4 regions of the Lelliottia sp. genome follow, and region 1 is predicted to be linked to each of the others. Evidence: predicted binding sites of a transcription regulator. Region 1 holds the regulator's gene; each other region holds the start of a gene.
The links. Region 1 encodes PurR, which represses purine synthesis genes. Its sites were predicted from a motif close to CANGCAAACGTTTGCNTG; they were not measured.
Positions count from the first base shown of each region.

Region 2: purE (5-(carboxyamino)imidazole ribonucleotide mutase) is a predicted target of PurR. The motif match lies at 1,528-1,545, and genes of this name have one in related genera.
Region 3: ACKI5T_RS02295 (NCS2 family permease) is a predicted target of PurR. The motif match lies at 2,842-2,859, and genes of this name have one in related genera.
Region 4: purM (phosphoribosylformylglycinamidine cyclo-ligase) is a predicted target of PurR. The motif match lies at 1,056-1,073, and genes of this name have one in related genera.

Region 1 is NZ_JAZQNX010000001.1:175,381-180,272, reverse strand. It holds gene cfa (cyclopropane fatty acyl phospholipid synthase) at 1-561, opposite strand, end outside; gene punC (purine nucleoside transporter PunC) at 853-2,058, opposite strand; gene punR (DNA-binding transcriptional activator PunR) at 2,171-3,082, shown strand; gene purR (HTH-type transcriptional repressor PurR) at 3,101-4,126, opposite strand; gene ACKI5T_RS00930 (YnhF family membrane protein) at 4,423-4,512, shown strand; gene ACKI5T_RS00925 (MFS transporter) at 4,677-4,892, shown strand, end outside.
Region 2 is NZ_JAZQNX010000005.1:226,453-231,344, forward strand. It holds gene cysS (cysteine--tRNA ligase) at 1-104, opposite strand, end outside; gene ppiB (peptidylprolyl isomerase B) at 278-772, shown strand; gene lpxH (UDP-2,3-diacylglucosamine diphosphatase) at 776-1,498, shown strand; gene purE (5-(carboxyamino)imidazole ribonucleotide mutase) at 1,615-2,124, shown strand; gene purK (5-(carboxyamino)imidazole ribonucleotide synthase) at 2,121-3,188, shown strand; gene mnmH (tRNA 2-selenouridine(34) synthase MnmH) at 3,362-4,432, shown strand; gene ACKI5T_RS03590 (methionine ABC transporter permease) at 4,437-4,892, opposite strand, start outside.
Region 3 is NZ_JAZQNX010000004.1:46,780-51,671, reverse strand. It holds gene pstA (phosphate ABC transporter permease PstA) at 1-331, shown strand, start outside; gene pstB (phosphate ABC transporter ATP-binding protein PstB) at 378-1,151, shown strand; gene phoU (phosphate signaling complex protein PhoU) at 1,289-2,014, shown strand; gene yieH (6-phosphogluconate phosphatase) at 2,128-2,793, opposite strand; gene ACKI5T_RS02295 (NCS2 family permease) at 2,961-4,298, shown strand; gene ACKI5T_RS02290 (NADPH-dependent FMN reductase) at 4,384-4,892, opposite strand, start outside.
Region 4 is NZ_JAZQNX010000008.1:102,123-107,014, forward strand. It holds gene purM (phosphoribosylformylglycinamidine cyclo-ligase) at 1-993, opposite strand, end outside; gene ACKI5T_RS05360 (6-phospho-beta-glucosidase) at 1,271-2,701, shown strand; gene upp (uracil phosphoribosyltransferase) at 2,885-3,511, shown strand; gene uraA (uracil permease) at 3,599-4,888, shown strand.

The DNA of each region.
Region 1 (4,892 bases):
TTTGGCCATGTAATACGCCAGTCCCCCCCAGCCGCAGCCAATGTCCAGCACGCGCATGCCGGGTTGTAACTGTAGTTTCTCGCAGATGAGGTGGAGTTTGGCCAACTGAGCCTCCTCGAGCGTTGAGGCATCTTTCCAGTAAGCGCAAGAATACTGCATCAAGGGGTCCAGCATACGCGTGAACAGGTCATTGCCGAGGTCGTAATGTTCCTTCCCGACAATCCATGCGCGCTTTTTACTTTGCAGATTAAACAGGCGTGCGGAGGCGATGCGTAAAGTGTCTCTCAGGTGATGAGGGAGCTGACTATCAAGGCCGGCGCGCAGGACGTTGTTGAAAAAAACATCCAGCCGCTCACATTCCCACCAGCCGTCCATAAAGCTTTCGCCCAATCCGAGGGAGCCCTCCTGTAACACGCGCTTAAAAAAATCGGGATGTTTGACCTGGATATCAGAAGGGGCAGGCCCGTTGACGGTAATGCCCGCACGACTCAATAACTCACTGACGATTCGGGACCAATTGTCGTCCCGAAGGCTGACTTCTTCTATGCACGATGAACTCATAGCTTCTCCATCACCTGATGTGATCAGAACCTTCAAACAGCGTAGCCGCTTTTTATGGTTTGTGAGAAGTCTCACGGAATTATCCGTAAGGCTAGTATCCGACGTAGAACAGAGGAAGGGAGATAACCCTTGCCGAAAAGCCTTCCATGGTAAAACGGGAGCACTCCGGCTCCCGTTAACAGAGAGTATTTATCGTATTTATATGAACCAAATTTAGTATAGGCTTCAAAAATTACGCATTCAACTGAAAGTTGTTAGCAGCCTAATCACGCATAAATCACATAATTACGTTCACGACGATGCTTGCGACGATTCTATCGGCGTTCCATTTGGCGTGTTTTCAGTTGCCGAAACTTGCATGCGATAACCGAGTGCAGCAAGCGCGACCGTCACCAGCATCACGCTGGTGGTCGTCATCAGCGGCGTGGCGATCAACGCCGAGACAATCAGGCTTGAGAGGAAACACAGACCCAGTTGCAGCGTGTTTTGTAACGCCGCAGCACGACCTGTCGCATGAGGGAACGGACGCAACGCCTGGGCAACCACGATCGGATAGATAGCACCGTTAGCGACGGCCATCACGCAGAACGGGATTAAGATTTCAGCCAGGCCGACGTTTGGAATAAACCCGACAGCCCAGGTGCCGATGACGCTCAGGGCGTACAGCACCAGCAGCCAGGGCAGCATCTTTTGACCCTCCCATTTTTGCAGCGCTGCGCGACAGCCATAACCACCGACCAGGAAAGCGATGGTCTGCGGCACGTAGCTCAGGCCAATCACTGCAGGGGTGTAACCCATGTCGTGCAAAATGAACGGTGACCCGGTGAGCCAGGCAAAGAAGCTGGCGGAACAGGCCGCGTAAATCAGCACATTTCCGCGATAAGCGCGGGAACGCAGCAGTGACATAAAGGTGACGCGAGCCGCATTGTTCTCGACTGGTTTGGCTTGAGCGGGTTTGAGCGCAAAAGCGGGCAGCATCAGAACCAGGGTGATGATAAACAGCGTGGCAAAGATCGCCTGCCAGTCAAAATGCACCAGAATCCAGCTCCCGATCAGCGGAGCCAGGGCCGGCGAAAGCCCCACGAGCGGCATGATGGTCGCAAAAATGCGGTTAACGCGCGATGCGGGATAATAGTCGGTGACCAGCGCCTGCCAGGTCACGGCAGCAGCACACACGCCAAACGCCTGTACAAAGCGCAGTACCAGCAGCCAGGTTGCATCGCGCACCCACAGCATGCCCAGACAACCCAGCGCAAAAATAGTTAAGCCAAGAAGAAGAATAGGCTTGCGACCATAACGGTCAGAGAGCGGTCCCCACAACAGTTGTGCAAGCGCAAAACCGGCCAGGAATACGCTGAGGCTGGCGCTGATCGCGGCAGCAGGTGTCTGCAAATCTTGCTGCATCGCGGCAAACGCCGGCAGATACATGTCGGTAGCCAAAAAGCCCAGCACGCTCAAACCGCCGAGCCAGACTAAGAATCCTTTGTTGGGTTGCATTGTTATTTCCTAATGAAAGCAGGTGTACATTGGCGCAGATTGTAGGGAGTGCAATCTGGCTTGTGAAACGCTAATATTTGGCGGTTGCGTTCAAAAATTTTGCAGGCAAAAAATGTGGTCTGAATATTCTTTAGAAGTCGTGGATGCTGTCGCCCGAAATGGCAGCTTTAGCGGAGCCGCGCAGGAACTGCATCGCGTACCTTCTGCCGTAAGCTATACGGTGCGTCAGATGGAGGAGTGGCTGGCGGTACCGCTGTTCGAACGCCGTCATCGCGATGTCGTTCTGACCCCCGCTGGCGTATGGTTTTTGAAAGAAGGCCGATCTGTTATCAAAAAAATGATGATCACGCGTGAACAGTGCCAGCAGATTGCCAATGGCTGGCGCGGTCATCTTTCTATTGCGGTGGATAACATCGTAAAACCTGAACGGACGCGGCAGATGGTGGTTGATTTCTACCGGCATTTCTCAGATGTAGAACTTCGCGTGTCCCAGGAAGTGTTTAATGGCGTATGGGATGCGCTATCGGACGGCAGGGTGGAGATGGCGATCGGCGCGACGCAGGCCATTCCCGTCGGGGGGCGTTACGCCTTTAGGGATATGGGAACGCTGAGCTGGAGCTGCGTGGTGGCAAGCGATCATCCTCTGGCTGCGATGGACGGGCCGCTGAGTGACGACGTGTTGCGCAACTGGCCGTCGCTGGTGATGGAGGATACGTCGCGCTCGCTGCCAAAACGCATCACCTGGCTGCTTGATAACCAGCGGCGGGTCGTCGCGCCAGACTGGGAATCATCGGCAACCTGTTTGTCGGCTGGGCTGTGTGTGGGGATGGTGCCCGTACATTTCGCGCGTCCACGGATTGATCGCGGAGAATGGGTGGCGCTTGAGCTTGAAAATCCGTTCCCGGATGCGGCCTGCTGCCTGACATGGCAGCAAAACGATATGTCTCCTGCGCTGGCCTGGCTGCTGGATTATTTGGGGGATAGCGAAACGTTGAACAGAGAGTGGTTACGGGAGCCGGAATAACCGGCCCCGTAGAAACGATTAACGACGGTAATCGCGGAACGGACCGTCAGCGACGGAGCGACGTTCAATCAGGCGCGGATGGACTTCAATTGATTGAGACTCTTCACGTTTGCTGACGATACGATCCATCAGCATGTTGAATGCCGTTTCACCCAAAGAGTCTTTCGGCTGGTGAATCGTCGTCAGCGCGGGAGTAAAGTAGCGAGCGTTGCGCACGTTATCATACCCGATCACGGAAATATCCTGCGGGACGCGCAAACCAAGCTCATCGGCGGCGCAAAGCGCGCCCATTGCCATAATATCACCGCCACAGAATACGGCAGTCGGACGATGCGGCTGCGAAACGATCTGCTGCATTGCGCGGTAGCCTGATTCCGGTTCAAAGTCACCCTGGACAATCCAGTTTTCCGGAACGGTAATCAGCGCTTCTTCCATGGCTTTCATAAAGCCCGCCAGGCGGCCTGCACCGGTATTACGCTCCAGCGGACCGGGGATGACACCAATCTCGCGATGACCGCGTTCAATCAGGTAACGGCCAGCCATGTACCCGCCTTCAAAGGCGTTATCGTTGACGGAATCGGTAAAATCAGCGCGCGTATCGCCCCAATCCATCACCACCATCGGGATATGACGGTACTCTTCCAGCATCGACAGCACGGATTCAGGGTATTCAGAACACATGACCAACAGGCCATCGACGCGCTTTTGCGCCAACATCGACAGGTAAGCGCGCTGTTTTTCCTGGCTGTTCCAGGCATTTCCCAGAATCAGGGTATAGCCTTTCTGGAAGCAGTTTTTTTCTACTGCCTCGATAATTTCGGCGAAATAGGCGGCTTCGCTGCTGGTCGCCAGCAGACCAATCGACTTGGTGTGATTTACTTTCAAGCTGCGAGCCACGGCGCTAGGGGAGTAGTGCAATTCTTTGATTGCGGCCCAAACGGCGTTGCGCGTCTCTTCCGCCACGAAACGGGTTTTGTTAATTACATGTGATACGGTTGTAGTGGAAACGTTTGCGCGTTTCGCTACATCTTTAATTGTTGCCATTAGCTGTCACTCCAGACCATATCCTAAGCTCCTGATAAATTGAGAGGTAAACGTTTGCCTTCTCTCACCCTAATCTCGCAAATTGAATTGCGATACGCCGGGAAAACGACACAGGACGTCAGGAGGGGGTCAGTGGCCGGTACGCTTATAAATTTAGCGTGGAATTTTGTCCTATCTTGATGAAAAGGGGAAGCGCAAAAACGGTTATGAGCCTAAATCGAGGAAGATTTTTGAGCGAAACTGTGTAAAAATGAGCAAGCTCACTTTTCATGTGGGGATTAAAAGGAGAAAAATTGATGAATACCGATCTTAAGTTTTCGTTAACGACCACGATTATCGTGCTGGGTTTGATTGTTGCGGCAAGTTTTACGGCTATTCTGCACTGATTCAGGCGGGGGAGAGCCTTCTCCCTCGTTTTCTTCCTTCGATTGTTACTCTCCCGACAATAATCTTTTGCCAATTTGTTAACTTCTCATTTTTTGTGATTGCTGTCATGCTTTCGACATGTTTTTTCTGTGTCGCGTAATGACACGGTTTCCGGAGTTAATGAATGAAAATCAATTTTCCACTGCTGGCCCTCGCGATTGGCGCATTTGGGATTGGCACCACCGAGTTCTCCCCAATGGGGCTGCTACCGGTTATTGCTAAAGGGATGGATGTTTCTATTCCTGCGGCGGGAATGCTGATCAGTGCTTATGCCATTGGCGTGATGATCGGTGCGCCTTTGATGACGTTACTGCTTTCGCATCGCGCGCGTCGAAATGCG
Region 2 (4,892 bases), on a different contig from region 1:
AGATCGTAGACGGTAATACCACACACGTACATGCCGACTTCCCCGGCATGAATAGGTTTGAATTCCTCTTTTTGGCGCGTCAGAGTATTAAAGATTTTTAACATCAAAGATTCCATGTAAACGTGTGTGGATCGTAAAGACCGTATAATACCTATAATTCGGGATAGGATCAGCACGCATTGCAAGGTGATCGCATCCTGCGGTTATGCTATAACAAGCCCCTATATGTGACCCTTATATGGGTCGAAGCACCACTATAACGGAACAGGATGAAAAAATGGTTACTTTCCACACTAATCATGGCGATATCGTCGTCAAAACTTTTGATGATAAAGCGCCTGAAACAGTTAAAAACTTCCTGGACTACTGTCGCGAAGGCTTCTACAACAACACGATTTTCCACCGTGTGATTAACGGCTTTATGATCCAGGGCGGCGGTTTCGAACCTGGCATGATCCAGAAAGACACCAAAGAAGCGATCAAAAACGAAGCGAATAACGGTCTGAAAAACACCCGCGGTACGCTGGCAATGGCCCGTACTCAGGCTCCGCACTCTGCAACTGCACAGTTCTTCATCAACGTTGCAGACAACGACTTCCTGAACTTCTCCGGCGAGAATCTGCAAGGTTGGGGTTATTGCGTGTTCGCAGAAGTGGTTGAAGGTATGGACGTTGTTGAGAAGATCAAAGGCGTTTCTACAGGCCGCAGCGGTATGCATCAGGACGTTCCAAAAGAAGACGTTATCATTACAAGCGTGACTGTCAGCGAGTAATTGGTGGCGACACTCTTTATTGCGGATCTGCATCTGCAAACAGAAGAACCGGCGATCACCGCCGGTTTTCTGCATTTTTTACAGGCTGAAGCGCTTTCAGCGGACGCCCTGTACATTCTGGGCGATTTGTTTGAGGCCTGGATTGGCGACGACGACCCGAATCCCCTGCACCGTGATATGGCTGCGGCGATCAAAGCCCTGGTCGATTCCGGCGTTCCCTGCTATTTCATTCACGGCAATCGCGATTTTCTGATCGGCAAACGCTTCGCTCGCGAAAGCGGCATGACGTTGTTGCCCGACGAAAACGTGCTCGAATTATATGGCCGCAACGTCCTGATTATGCACGGCGACACGCTTTGCACCGACGACACGGGCTATCTGGCGTTTCGCGCTAAAGTCCACACGCCCTGGATTCAAACTCTATTTCTGGCCCTGCCGCTGTTTATCCGCAACCGTATCGCCGCCAAAATGCGTGCGGGCAGTAAAGCAGCAAACAGCAGCAAATCCATGACGATCATGGACGTCAACCCACAAGCGGTCGTTGAGGTGATGGAAAAACATCGCGTGCAGTGGTTAATTCATGGTCACACCCATCGCCCGGACGTGCATCAACTCACCGCCAACGGCGAACCTGCGCATCGCGTTGTATTGGGTGCCTGGCACAACGAAGGATCGATGGTAAAAGTCTCGCCAGAAGGCGTAGAACTCATCCAGTTTCCGTTTTAATCAACTCGCCTTTTTGCCGCCATTCCGGTGACGCAACCGTTTTCCTTGCCTGTATATCATGCTATTCTCTGTGCCCTAAAAGCAGTGTGTTCCGCACCACAGGAGTTTTAAGACGCATGTCCTCCCGCAATAATCCGGCGCGTGTCGCCATCGTGATGGGGTCCAAAAGCGACTGGGCTACCATGCAGTTTGCCGCCGAAATCTTCGAAATCCTGAACGTTCCGCACCACGTTGAAGTGGTCTCCGCGCACCGCACCCCCGATAAACTGTTCAGCTTCGCCGAAGGCGCAGAAGAGAACGGCTATCAGGTGATTATTGCCGGTGCGGGCGGTGCAGCACACCTGCCCGGCATGATTGCCGCCAAAACGCTGGTGCCGGTTCTCGGCGTACCGGTGCAAAGCGCAGCCCTGAGCGGCGTCGACAGCCTTTACTCCATTGTCCAGATGCCACGCGGCATTCCGGTCGGTACGCTGGCGATTGGTAAAGCGGGCGCGGCGAATGCAGCTCTGCTGGCGGCACAAATTCTGGCGACCCACGACAAAGCCTTGCATCAGCGCCTGGTGGAATGGCGCCAATCGCAGACCGACGAGGTGCTGGAAAACCCAGACCCGCGAGGTGCAGCATGAAACAAGTTTGCGTTCTCGGTAACGGTCAGTTGGGTCGAATGCTGCGTCAGGCGGGTGAACCGCTGGGTATCGCCGTCTGGCCCGTTGGGTTGGATGCAGAACCTGAAGCCGTGCCCTTTCAGCAAAGCGTCATCACCGCTGAAATTGAGCGCTGGCCCGAAACTGCATTAACGCGTGAACTGGCGCGTCACAACGCCTTTGTTAACCGCGATGTCTTCCCCATTATTGCTGACCGTCTGACGCAAAAGCAGCTGTTCGATAAGCTGAATCTCGCCACCGCGCCGTGGCAATTGCTCGCGAGTGAAAGCGAATGGCCTGCCGTTTTCGATAAGTTGGGCGACCTGGCTATCGTGAAACGCCGCACGGGCGGCTACGACGGACGCGGCCAGTGGCGTTTGCGCCAGCACGAAACCGCAGAACTGCCGACGGATTGCTACGGTGAATGTATCGTTGAAAAGGGCATCAATTTTAGCGGTGAAGTCTCGCTGGTTGGCGCGCGTGCGCATGACGGCAGCACAGTTTTTTACCCACTGACGCACAACCTGCATCAGGACGGTATTCTGCGCACCAGCGTCGTATTCCCGCACGCCGATGCCGGGCAGCAAGCGCAGGCAGAAGCCATGCTCTCAGCCATCATGCAAGAGCTGGGTTACGTGGGTGTTATGGCGATGGAATGCTTTATCACCCCTGCGGGTTTGCTGATTAATGAGCTTGCTCCGCGCGTGCACAACAGCGGGCACTGGACGCAAAACGGCGCGTCCATCAGCCAGTTCGAATTGCATCTGCGGGCGATTACCGACTTGCCACTGCCGCAGCCGGTGGTGAACAGCCCGTCGGTGATGATCAATCTGATTGGCACCGCGCTGAACTACGACTGGCTGAAGCTGCCGCTGGTTCATCTGCACTGGTATGACAAAGAGGTGCGTGAAGGACGTAAAGTCGGTCACCTGAACCTCAACGATGACGATAAGGATCGTCTGAGCGCCACGCTGGAAGCCATCGTTCCCCTGTTGCCGCCAGAATACGCCAGCGGCATTGCCTGGGCGCAGAGTAAGCTTAACTAGTCCGCTACCCTAAATCTTGCGCATTTCAGAAGTGAATCCCCGGTCGCAGTGACCGGGGTGAGCGAGCGCAGCCCACGCCTATGAAACGCGGAAAATGACGGGTAAGTTGACCTTCCCTTTCCCCGGCGTACAATCCCCGCCCATTGCTATTTTGCTTTCCTCAGGAATTCATCATGAACGATGGGACCGACTATCGCGCGATCCTCGCGAACGATACCCCTTTAATTGACGTGCGCGCGCCCGTCGAATTTGCGCAGGGCGCGATGCCTGCGGCACTCAACCTCCCGCTGATGAACGACACCGAACGCGCTGCCGTAGGGACCTGCTATAAACATCAGGGACCAGAAGCCGCGCTCGCGCTCGGCCATCGTCTGGTGAACGGTGAAACCCGCGAACAGCGTATTCACGCCTGGCGCGAAATCTGTCTGGCAAATCCGCACGGCTATTTTTGCTGCGCACGCGGCGGCCAACGCTCGCACATCACGCAGGCGTGGGTGAAAGAGACCGGGATTGATTATCCGTTGATCGCGGGCGGCTACAAGGCGCTGCGCCAGGCGGCGATTCAGGCGACCGACGCGCAGGTGCAAAAGCCGATGGTGCTGATTGGCGGCTGCACGGGAAGTGGAAAAACGTCGCTGGTAAAACAGCATCCCGACGGGATTGATCTCGAAGGGCTGGCGCATCATCGCGGCTCATCGTTCGGTCGCACGCTGCAGCCTCAGCTATCACAAGCCACGTTTGAAAATCATCTCGCGGTTGATCTGCTAAAGAAAGATGCGGCCCGCTGGGTGCTTGAAGACGAAGGGCGGATGATCGGCTCTAACCATTTGCCGGAATGTCTGCGTGAACGTATGGCGCAGTCAATGATTGCGGTGGTAGAGGATCCCTTCGAGGTACGTCTTGAGCGTTTGCGCGAGGAGTATTTCGAGCGGATGTGGCGGGACTTTGCGTCGGCTTATGGCGAAGACGCAGGCTGGCAGGAATACGGCGAGTATCTGCACCACGGTCTTTTCGCCATCCGCCGCCGTCTGGGTTTACAGCGTTTTGCCGAGCTGAACGCATGGCTGGAGTGCGCACTCATCGAGCAGCGGCAGACAGGCAGTACCGAGGCGCACTATGCCTGGCTTGCGCCGCTGCTCAATGACTATTACGACCCGATGTACCGTTATCAGCTTGAGAAAAAAGCCGACAAGATTATCTATCGCGGGACGTTTGGCGACGTGGCCGCCTGGCTGGCGGCCTGATGCGCTAGCGCCGATCGCGTTTATCGGCGCGTTTCGCCAGACAGTCACCCAGAACCTGAACGATCTGCACCAGAATAATCAGCGCAATCACCGTGACCACCATGACCTGGGTTTCGTAGCGGTAATAGCCGTAGCGGATCGCCAGATCCCCTACTCCGCCGCCGCCGACAATCCCCGCCATCGCAGAGTAGCCGATCAGGCTCACCAGAGTGATGGTCAAACCGCGCAGCAGTCCGGCGCTCGCTTCCGGCAATAATACCGTGCAGATGATGCGCATCGGGCTGGCACCAAAGGCTTCCGCCGCTTCGATAATGCCTTTATCCACCTCGCGCAGCGCGCCGTCCACCAGACGGGCATAAAAGGCAATCGCCGCCACGGAAAGCGGAACAGACGCCGCAATCGGACCAATGGTGTTGCCCAGCAGCAGTTGTGTGAGCGGCAACAGCAGCACCAGCAGAAT
Region 3 (4,892 bases), on a different contig from region 1:
TTATGCGCTGGGTACACCGAAATGGAAGATGATCTCCGCGATTACGCTGAAAGCATCAGTCTCCGGGATCATGACCGGTATCCTGCTGGCGATTGCGCGTATCGCAGGCGAAACCGCGCCGCTGCTGTTTACCGCGCTTTCGAACCAGTTCTGGAGCACCGACATGATGCAGCCCATCGCTAACCTGCCGGTCACCATCTTTAAATTTGCGATGAGCCCGTTTGCCGAGTGGCAACAACTGGCCTGGGCAGGGGTGTTAATTATCACCCTGTGCGTACTGTTGCTGAACATTCTGGCGCGCGTCATTTTCGCGAAACAGAAACACGGTTAATTTTTACGGCGCGGCATCACGCGGCGCCGAATGAGGAAATGAGTCAATGAGTATGGTTGATACTGCACCGGGTAAGATTCAGGTTCGTGATTTGAACTTCTACTACGGTAAATTCCATGCACTGAAAAACATCAACCTGGATATTGCCAAAAACCAGGTGACGGCATTTATCGGTCCATCAGGCTGTGGCAAATCCACCCTGCTGCGTACCTTTAACAAAATGTACTCACTCTATCCGGAGCAGCGTGCGGAAGGCGAAATTCTGCTGGATGGCGACAACATTCTGACCAATACCCAGGATATCGCGCTGCTGCGTGCCAAAGTGGGCATGGTATTCCAGAAACCGACGCCGTTCCCGATGTCCATTTACGACAACATTGCCTTTGGCGTGCGCCTGTTCGAAAAGCTGTCTCGCGCCGATATGGACGAGCGCGTGCAGTGGGCGTTGACCAAGGCCGCACTCTGGAACGAAACCAAAGATAAGTTACACCAGAGCGGATATTCTCTCTCAGGGGGTCAGCAGCAGCGTTTATGTATCGCGCGCGGTATCGCGATCCGCCCGGAAGTGCTACTGCTCGATGAGCCATGTTCAGCACTGGATCCTATCTCCACGGGTCGTATTGAAGAGTTGATCACCGAGCTGAAGCAAGATTACACCGTGGTAATTGTCACCCATAACATGCAGCAGGCTGCGCGGTGTTCAGACCATACGGCATTTATGTACCTGGGCGAATTGATTGAGTTCAGCAACACGGACGATCTGTTCACCAAGCCCGCCAAAAAACAAACAGAAGACTACATTACCGGTCGTTACGGCTGATATGTCCTTCATCTTTTAGGCTGTACCCGCGTTGGCGGCCTTTGCTTACCCCGGTCACGTAGAGAACTACGCTTTCGGGGGTTTGCTCAGTTGCCGCCCTGTTGCAGCCAGAAATATTTTGGGCATCTGGAGGAATGATGGACAATCTCAACCTTAATAAACACATTTCCGGTCAGTTTAACGCCGAGCTGGAAAGCATTCGCACTCAGGTCATGACCATGGGTGGCATGGTGGAGCAGCAGCTTTCTGATGCGATTACCGCGATGCACAATCAGGACAGCGAGCTGGCGAAGCGCGTGGTCGAAGGCGACAAAAACGTCAACATGATGGAAGTCGCGATCGACGAAGCCTGCGTGCGCATTATTGCGAAACGTCAGCCGACGGCGAGCGACCTGCGTCTGGTGATGGCGATCATCAAAACCATCGCTGAACTGGAACGTATTGGCGACGTGGCCGATAAAATCTGCCGCACGGCGCTGGAGAAATTCTCTCACCAGCACCAACCGCTGCTGGTCAGTCTGGAGTCGCTGGGCCGCCACACCGTGCAAATGCTGCATGATGTGCTGGATGCCTTTGCGCGTATGGATCTGGATGAAGCGGTGCGTATCTACCGTGAAGACAAGAAAGTCGACCAGGAATATGAAGGCATTGTGCGTCAGTTGATGACCTACATGATGGAAGATCCGCGCACCATTCCAAGCGTCCTGACCGCGCTGTTCTGCGCCCGCTCTATCGAGCGTATCGGCGATCGTTGTCAGAACATTTGCGAATACATCTTCTACTTCGTGAAGGGACAAGATTTCCGTCATGTCGGCGGCGATGAGCTGGACAAACTGCTGGCAGGTAGCGATCCGAAAGAGTGATGTTGACCTAACCCTCTCCCACCGGGAGAGGGAAGGTTTCGCGACGTTCCCTCAATCACTGCGCGTTTCGCTTTTCTCCCTCTCCTTTGGGAGAGGGTTGGGGTCAGGGAAACTTAGCGGGTAATCTTCCATCCACGCGCTTTCCACAATTCAGGCAGTTGCGCTAAATCGGTAAACGTCGTGACTTTCGGATGGTCAATCGGCTTGTTATGCGGATCGGCGCAGAAGTAAAACACCTCCATTCCCGCATCAATCCCCGACTGCGCGCCCGCGCTGGAATCGTCCACCAGAATACAGTTCTCCACGTTCACATTCATCGCTTTCGCCGCATGGAACATCAACGCAGGATCGGGCTTCCAGCGCTGGATATCGTAACCGCTGAACAGTTTTTCCGGGAAGTGATGCAACATCTTCAGTTTGCCGAGAGAGTGCTGCATTTTGGTGACCGGGCCGTTAGACACTACGCACATCGGTACCGCCATGGAATCCAGCAGCGCGTTTGCGCCCGCGATGACGTCCAGTTCCGAGTCGAAGAGGCGTGCGACCTCGGCGCGGTAAACAGGCTCTAAGTCCGCTTTCGCAAGACTGACGCCGTGCTCGGCGTTGATGATGTCAATAATCTCGTAAAGCTTCACGCCCTTAAAGCGCTTAAAAATCTCTTCGAGATCGAGCGTAATGCCAAATTCCTGGAACATGCTGACATACGCGCGGGAACAAATGACCTCACTGTCGACCAGCGTACCGTCGCAGTCGAAAAATACCGCTTCAATCTCAGACATGCTTTTCCCTTTTAACAAGTTTAACGTTTACGTAATGCAGAATCACGAGACGCAATCGTTGCCGTATAAGCAAAATCAATGAAAAAAAGTATCCCGTAACCGCCCCTATTGTCGCATTTTGGTATAGGATAGCGACGAATTTTCCCTCCTATGTTCGGAAATTGATGATGAGTCAACAACACACTACCCAGACGTCTGGTCAGGGTTTGCTTGAGCGCGTGTTCAAATTGCGCGAGCACGGCACGACGGCACGCACCGAAGTGATCGCTGGTTTCACCACCTTCCTGACGATGGTGTATATCGTTTTTGTTAACCCGCAAATTTTGGGCGTTGCTGGCATGGATACCAGCGCCGTCTTCGTCACCACCTGTCTGATTGCTGCTCTCGGCAGTATTCTGATGGGCGTGTTTGCTAACCTCCCGGTAGCGTTGGCGCCGGCGATGGGTCTTAACGCCTTCTTCGCATTTGTCGTCGTACAGGCGATGGGTCTGCCGTGGCAAGTGGGGATGGGCGCCATCTTCTGGGGCGCTGTCGGCCTGTTGCTGCTGACCATTTTCCGTGTACGTTACTGGATGATTGCCAATATCCCGGTGAGCCTGCGCGTGGGGATTACCAGCGGTATCGGTTTATTCATCGGCATGATGGGTCTGAAAAACGCGGGCGTTATCGTCGCGAACCCAGAAACGCTGGTGAGCATTGGTAATCTGGCGTCTCACAGCGTTCTGCTGGGCGTGCTGGGCTTCTTTATCATCGCGATTCTGGCCTCCCGCAATATTCATGCGGCAGTACTGGTGTCTATCGTGGTGACCACGCTGCTGGGCTGGATGATGGGCGACGTGCAATATCATGGCATCGTCTCTGCACCACCGAGTGTGTCTAGCGTGATTGGCCACGTTGATCTGGCGGGGTCGTTTAACCTCGGCCTGGCGGGCGTGATTTTCTCCTTCATGCTGGTCAACCTGTTCGACTCCTCCGGGACGCTGATTGGCGTGACCGACAAAGCCGGTCTGGCAGATGAGAACGGCAAATTCCCGCGCATGAAACAGGCGCTGTTTGTGGATAGCGTGTCGTCTGTCGCGGGCTCATTTATCGGTACCTCGTCCGTTACCGCTTACATTGAGTCGTCGTCCGGCGTTTCCGTCGGTGGCCGTACCGGTTTGACGGCCGTTGTGGTGGGTCTTCTGTTCCTGCTGGTGATCTTCCTTTCGCCACTGGCGGGCATGGTGCCACCGTATGCAGCCGCAGGCGCGCTGATTTACGTGGGCGTGCTGATGACCTCTAGCCTGTCGCGCGTGAAGTGGGACGATTTAACCGAAGCGGTTCCGGCGTTTATTACCGCCGTGATGATGCCGTTCAGCTTCTCGATCACCGAAGGTATCGCGCTGGGCTTTATCTCTTACTGCGTGATGAAAATCGGTACAGGACGTTTGCGCGAGCTCAGCCCATGCGTTGTTGTCGTGGCGTTGCTGTTTGTACTGAAGATTGTGTTTATCGATGCACACTAAGTTGCCAGTGGTGTCAGGTGGCGCTTTGCTTTCCTGACCTACGATCTAAGTTCCCTCTCCCTGTGGGAGAGGGTTCGCACTTCTCTTATGCTTTAACCCGCTGAATATAATCCCCAAACGCGGTCAACTGACCGGTCAGATGATCCAGCGTGCTTTGATCGACCACTTCGCCCGTTTGCGTATCCACTTTATTCTGAATCACACCGCCCATAAATTCCGGCTTGTTCATCACCATCGCATCCAGGAACACCAGGATTTGGCGCAGGTGATACTGACAGCGTGCGCCGCCAATCGCGCCCATTGAGCTGGTCTGGATCAGCACCGGTTTACCGGCAAGCGGCTGATTGGGTAAGCGTGACAGCCAGTCGATCGCATTCTTCAACCCACCTGGCACCGAGTAGTTATATTCCGGTGTGACAATCACTACGCCGTCCGCCTGGCGGATTTGCTCTGCAAGCGCTTCCACACTGTGCGGGAAACCCTCTTCCTGCTGAATATCGGCGTCATACAGTGGAATATCACCAATGGAGGGTAATGCCGACACGTCCATTCCCGCAGGGGCAAGTTTGGGTAGCGTGCGGGCAACCATCCCAT
Region 4 (4,892 bases), on a different contig from region 1:
ACCAATTTTCCACGCGTTTTCACCTTTCGCCGTCATCAGGGCGATGGCCTTATCCGCTTCGCTGGCAGGCAGGGCGATGAGCATCCCAACGCCGCAGTTGAAGGTGCGATACATCTCGTGCTGGCTCACGTTACCCGCCGTTTGCAGCCAGTTAAACACGGCTGGCCACTGCCATGAGGATTCGTCAATCACGGCCTGGGTGTTATCAGGAAGAACGCGTGGGATATTTTCCCAGAAGCCGCCACCGGTCAGGTGGGCGATGGCATGAACGTCAACGTTCTCAATCAGCTCAAGAATATTTTTCACGTAGATGCGGGTTGGCGCGAGCAAATGATCGGCCAGCGGCTTGCCTTCAAGCTCGGTGGTCTCTGGATCGGTTTCGCTTACTTCGAGTATTTTACGTACCAGCGAGTAACCGTTTGAGTGCGGGCCGCTGGATCCCAGCGCAATCAGCACATCGCCATCGGTCACTTTGCTGCCATCGATAATTTCTGATTTTTCTACCACGCCGACGCAGAATCCCGCGACGTCGTAATCTTCACCGTGGTACATCCCCGGCATTTCTGCCGTTTCACCACCGACCAGCGAACAGCCAGACTGCAGACAGCCTTCAGCGATACCAGTGATCACGCTTGCTGCGGTATCAACGTCGAGTTTGCCGGTGGCATAATAGTCGAGGAAGAAAAGCGGCTCTGCACCCTGTACGACCAGGTCGTTGACGCACATGGCGACCAAATCGATACCGATGGTGTCGTGGCGTTTAAGATCCATCGCCAGACGCAGTTTCGTTCCCACGCCGTCAGTGCCAGAAACCAGAACAGGTTCGCGATATTTTTGCGGCAGTGCACACAGTGCGCCGAATCCACCCAGACCGCCCATCACTTCAGGACGGCGGGTTTTTTTCACCACACCTTTGATTCGGTCAACCAGCGCATTACCTGCGTCAATATCAACACCGGCATCTTTGTAGCTGAGAGAAGTTTTGTTGGTCACGGCTCAAGTCCCCACGCGATTGCATTGCGATAGTAAGAAAAATCGGCGCAATTCTAACAGTCCAGGCAAACGTTTGCGAGCCTATTCTGCTGTCGTAAGAAGTCGCGGGAAATTTGCACATTTAACCCTGGGGCGCAGACAAAGTTGATACCGTTCACGAAAATGAAACCGGTTTCGGTAATGTGCTTGCAACGCTTTATGGCATTGCACATGATTTCACTGAAACCGGTTTCTGTAATGGTTTTTGCAGAACATAACGCAGAATGAGGGAAAAAGCATGCCAGGATTCAAAGAAGGTTTTCTGTGGGGTGGCGCGGTCGCGGCACATCAACTGGAAGGTGGCTGGAAAGAGGGCGGCAAGGGCGTGAGCGTCGCCGATGTGATGACGGTGGGGGCCCATGGCGTACCGCGTGAAATCACCAACGGCGTATTGCAGGGTAAAAACTACCCAAACCACGAAGCCATCGACTTTTACCATCGCTACAAAGAAGACATCAAACTTTTTGCCGAACTGGGCTTTAAATGTTTCCGTACCTCGATTGCCTGGACACGCCTCTTCCCAAACGGTGATGAGCTGGAACCCAATGAAGCCGGTTTGCAGTTCTATGACGATCTGTTCGACGAATGCCGGAAATACGGTATCGAGCCGGTGATTACCCTTTCTCACTTTGAGATGCCCTACCATCTGGTCACGGAATACGGCGGCTGGCGTAATCGCAAGCTGATCGATTTCTTTGTGCGTTTCGCAACGGTGGCGTTTGAGCGCTACCAGCACAAAGTGAAGTACTGGATGACGTTCAACGAGATCAACAATCAGGCTAACTTCCACGAAGATTTCGCGCCTTTTACCAACTCCGGTCTAAAGTATGAGCCGGGCGAAGATCGCGAGCCGGTGATGTTCCAGGCAGCGCATTATGAGCTGGTTGCCAGTGCGCTGGCAGTCAAAGCCGGACGTGGAATCAATCCGTCACTGCAAATCGGTTGCATGATCGCCATGTGCCCAATCTATCCGTTAAGCTGCGCGCCGAACGACATCATGATGGCGATGAACGCCATGCACCGCCGCTACTGGTTCACCGACGTGCATGTGCGTGGAAAATACCCTCAGCACTTGCTCAACTACTTTGAACGTCGCGGTTTTGAACTGGACATCACAGCCGACGATCTTGCCGCGCTGCAACAAGGCTGTGTGGATTACATCGGTTTCAGCTATTACATGTCTTTCGCCACCAAAGCGACGCCAGATAACCCGCAGCTGGACTACGACGAAAGCAAATCTCTGGTGTCCAATCCTTACGTGCAAAAATCTGACTGGGGCTGGCAGATCGATCCGGTTGGGCTGCGTTATTCCATGAACTGGTTCTGGGATCACTATCAGCTGCCGCTGTTTATCGTTGAAAACGGCTTCGGTGCCATCGACGTGCAGGAAAGTGACGGCACGGTGAACGATCAGTACCGCATTGATTATCTTGCCGCGCATATCAGCGAGATGAAAAAAGCCGTTGTCGAAGATGGTGTCGATCTGATGGGCTACACCCCGTGGGGTTGTATCGATCTGGTTTCTGCCGGAACTGGCGAGATGAAAAAACGGTACGGATTTATCTTCGTTGATAAAGATAACGAAGGTCACGGCACGCTTAAACGCAGCAAGAAAAAGTCTTTTGACTGGTATCAGAACGTGATCGCCACCAACGGCGAATCGCTCTAACCCGCATAAATGACGAATAAGCCCCGCAAAGCGGGGCTCTTTTTTGTCTTGATGTAGACTCAATATCGCAGTATTCATCACTTTGCTTGATCACCGTCAAGCAAGATGGGTATGGCGCACTCCGAAAAAAGCGGTATAATCCGGCGATTTTTTTTGCGGTAGCCACCTCAGAGGAGAATGAAAATGAAGATTGTGGAAGTGAAGCACCCACTCGTTAAACACAAGCTGGGCCTGATGCGTGAGCATGACATCAGCACGAAGCGTTTTCGCGAACTGGCCTCTGAAGTTGGAAGCTTACTGACTTACGAAGCAACCTCCGATCTGGCCACTGAAAAAGTGACCATCGAGGGCTGGAACGGCCCGGTTCAGGTTGAGCAGATCAAAGGTAAAAAAATTACCGTTGTGCCAATCCTGCGCGCAGGTCTGGGTATGATGGAAGGCGTGCTGGAGCACGTCCCGAGCGCGCGTATCAGCGTTGTCGGTATCTACCGTAACGAAGAAACCCTTGAGCCTGTTCCGTATTTCCAGAAGCTGGTTTCTAACATTGATGAGCGTATGGCGCTGGTGGTGGACCCTATGCTGGCAACCGGTGGTTCGATGATCGCGACTATCGACCTGCTGAAAAACGCAGGCTGTAACAGTATTAAAGTGCTGGTGCTGGTTGCGGCGCCAGAAGGTATCGCGGCGCTGGAAAAAGCGCACCCGGACGTTGAGCTGTATACCGCTTCTATCGACCAGGGTCTGAACGAGCACGGGTACATCATCCCGGGGCTTGGCGATGCCGGCGACAAGATTTTTGGTACGAAATAATCGAATAACGAATAAGAAGCCGACTTTGATAGTCGGCTTTTTTTTGAATAAAAACACCAACAACCAACAATACTTGAGGAAAACACTATGACGCGCCGTACTATCGGGGTGAGTGAAAGACCGCCGCTTTTGCAGACGATCCCGCTTAGTTTGCAGCACCTGTTTGCCATGTTTGGCGCAACCGTGCTGGTGCCAATCCTGTTTCACATCAACCCGGCCACCGTGCTGCTGTTCAATGGCGTCGGTACACTGCTTTATCTCTTCATCTGTAAAGGAAAAATCCCGGCTTATCTGGGGTCAAGCTTTGCGTTTATTTCGCCGGTTCTGCTGCTGTTGCCGTTAGGGTACGAAGTGGCTTTGGGCGGTTTCATCATGTGCGGCGCGCTGTTCTGCGTTGTGGCCTTTATCGTGAAAAAAGCCGGTACCGGCTGGCTGGACGTGATGTTCCCGCCTGCCGCGATGGGCGCAATCGTTGCCGTCATCGGTCTTGAGCTTGCAGGCGTCGCTGCCAATATGGCGGGTCTGTTGCCGGCTGATGGGCAATCACCTGATTCCAAAACCATTATCATCTCGCTGGTTACTCTAGGTGTGACGGTGTTTGGTTCCGTCCTGTTCCGTGGTTTTATGGCGATTATCCCGATTCTGATTGGGGTGCTGGCGGGCTACACGCTCTCCTTCGCGATGGGCGTCGTGGACACATCCCCGATTGCGCAGGCGCACTGGTTCGCGCTGCCAACCTTCTACACCCCGCGTTTTGAGTGGTTTGCTATTTTCACCATTCTGCCTGCCGCGCTGGTGGTTATCGCTGAACACGTCGGTCACCTGGTTGTCACGGCGAATATCGTCAAAAAAGATCTGATCCGTGACCCTGGTCTGCACCGCTCGATGTTTGCCAACGGGCTGTCGACCATGATCTCCGGTTTCTTTGGCTCAACACCAAACACCACCTACGGTGAGAACATCGGCGTGATGGCGATTACCCGCGTCTACAGCACCTGGGTGATTGGCGGGGCGGCTATCTTTGCGATTCTGCTCTCCTGCGTCGGCAAGCTGGCGGCGGCAATCCAGATTATCCCGGTTCCAGTGATTGGCGGTGTTTCGCTGCTGCTGTACGGGGTGATTGGTGCGTCCGGTATTCGCGTGCTGATTGAATCCAAAGTGGATTACAACAAAACGCAGAACTTGATCCTGACCTCCGTCATTCTGATCATCGGTGTGAGCGGTGCGAAGGTTCACATTGGCGCGGCAGAATTGAAAGGCATGGCGCTGGCCACCATCGTTGGTGTGGGGCTGAGCCTGATTTTCAAACTGATTTCCGTCCTGCGTCCTGAAGAAGAAATTCTGGACGCGGACGACAGCGAAAACGCGTCACGTTGATCGT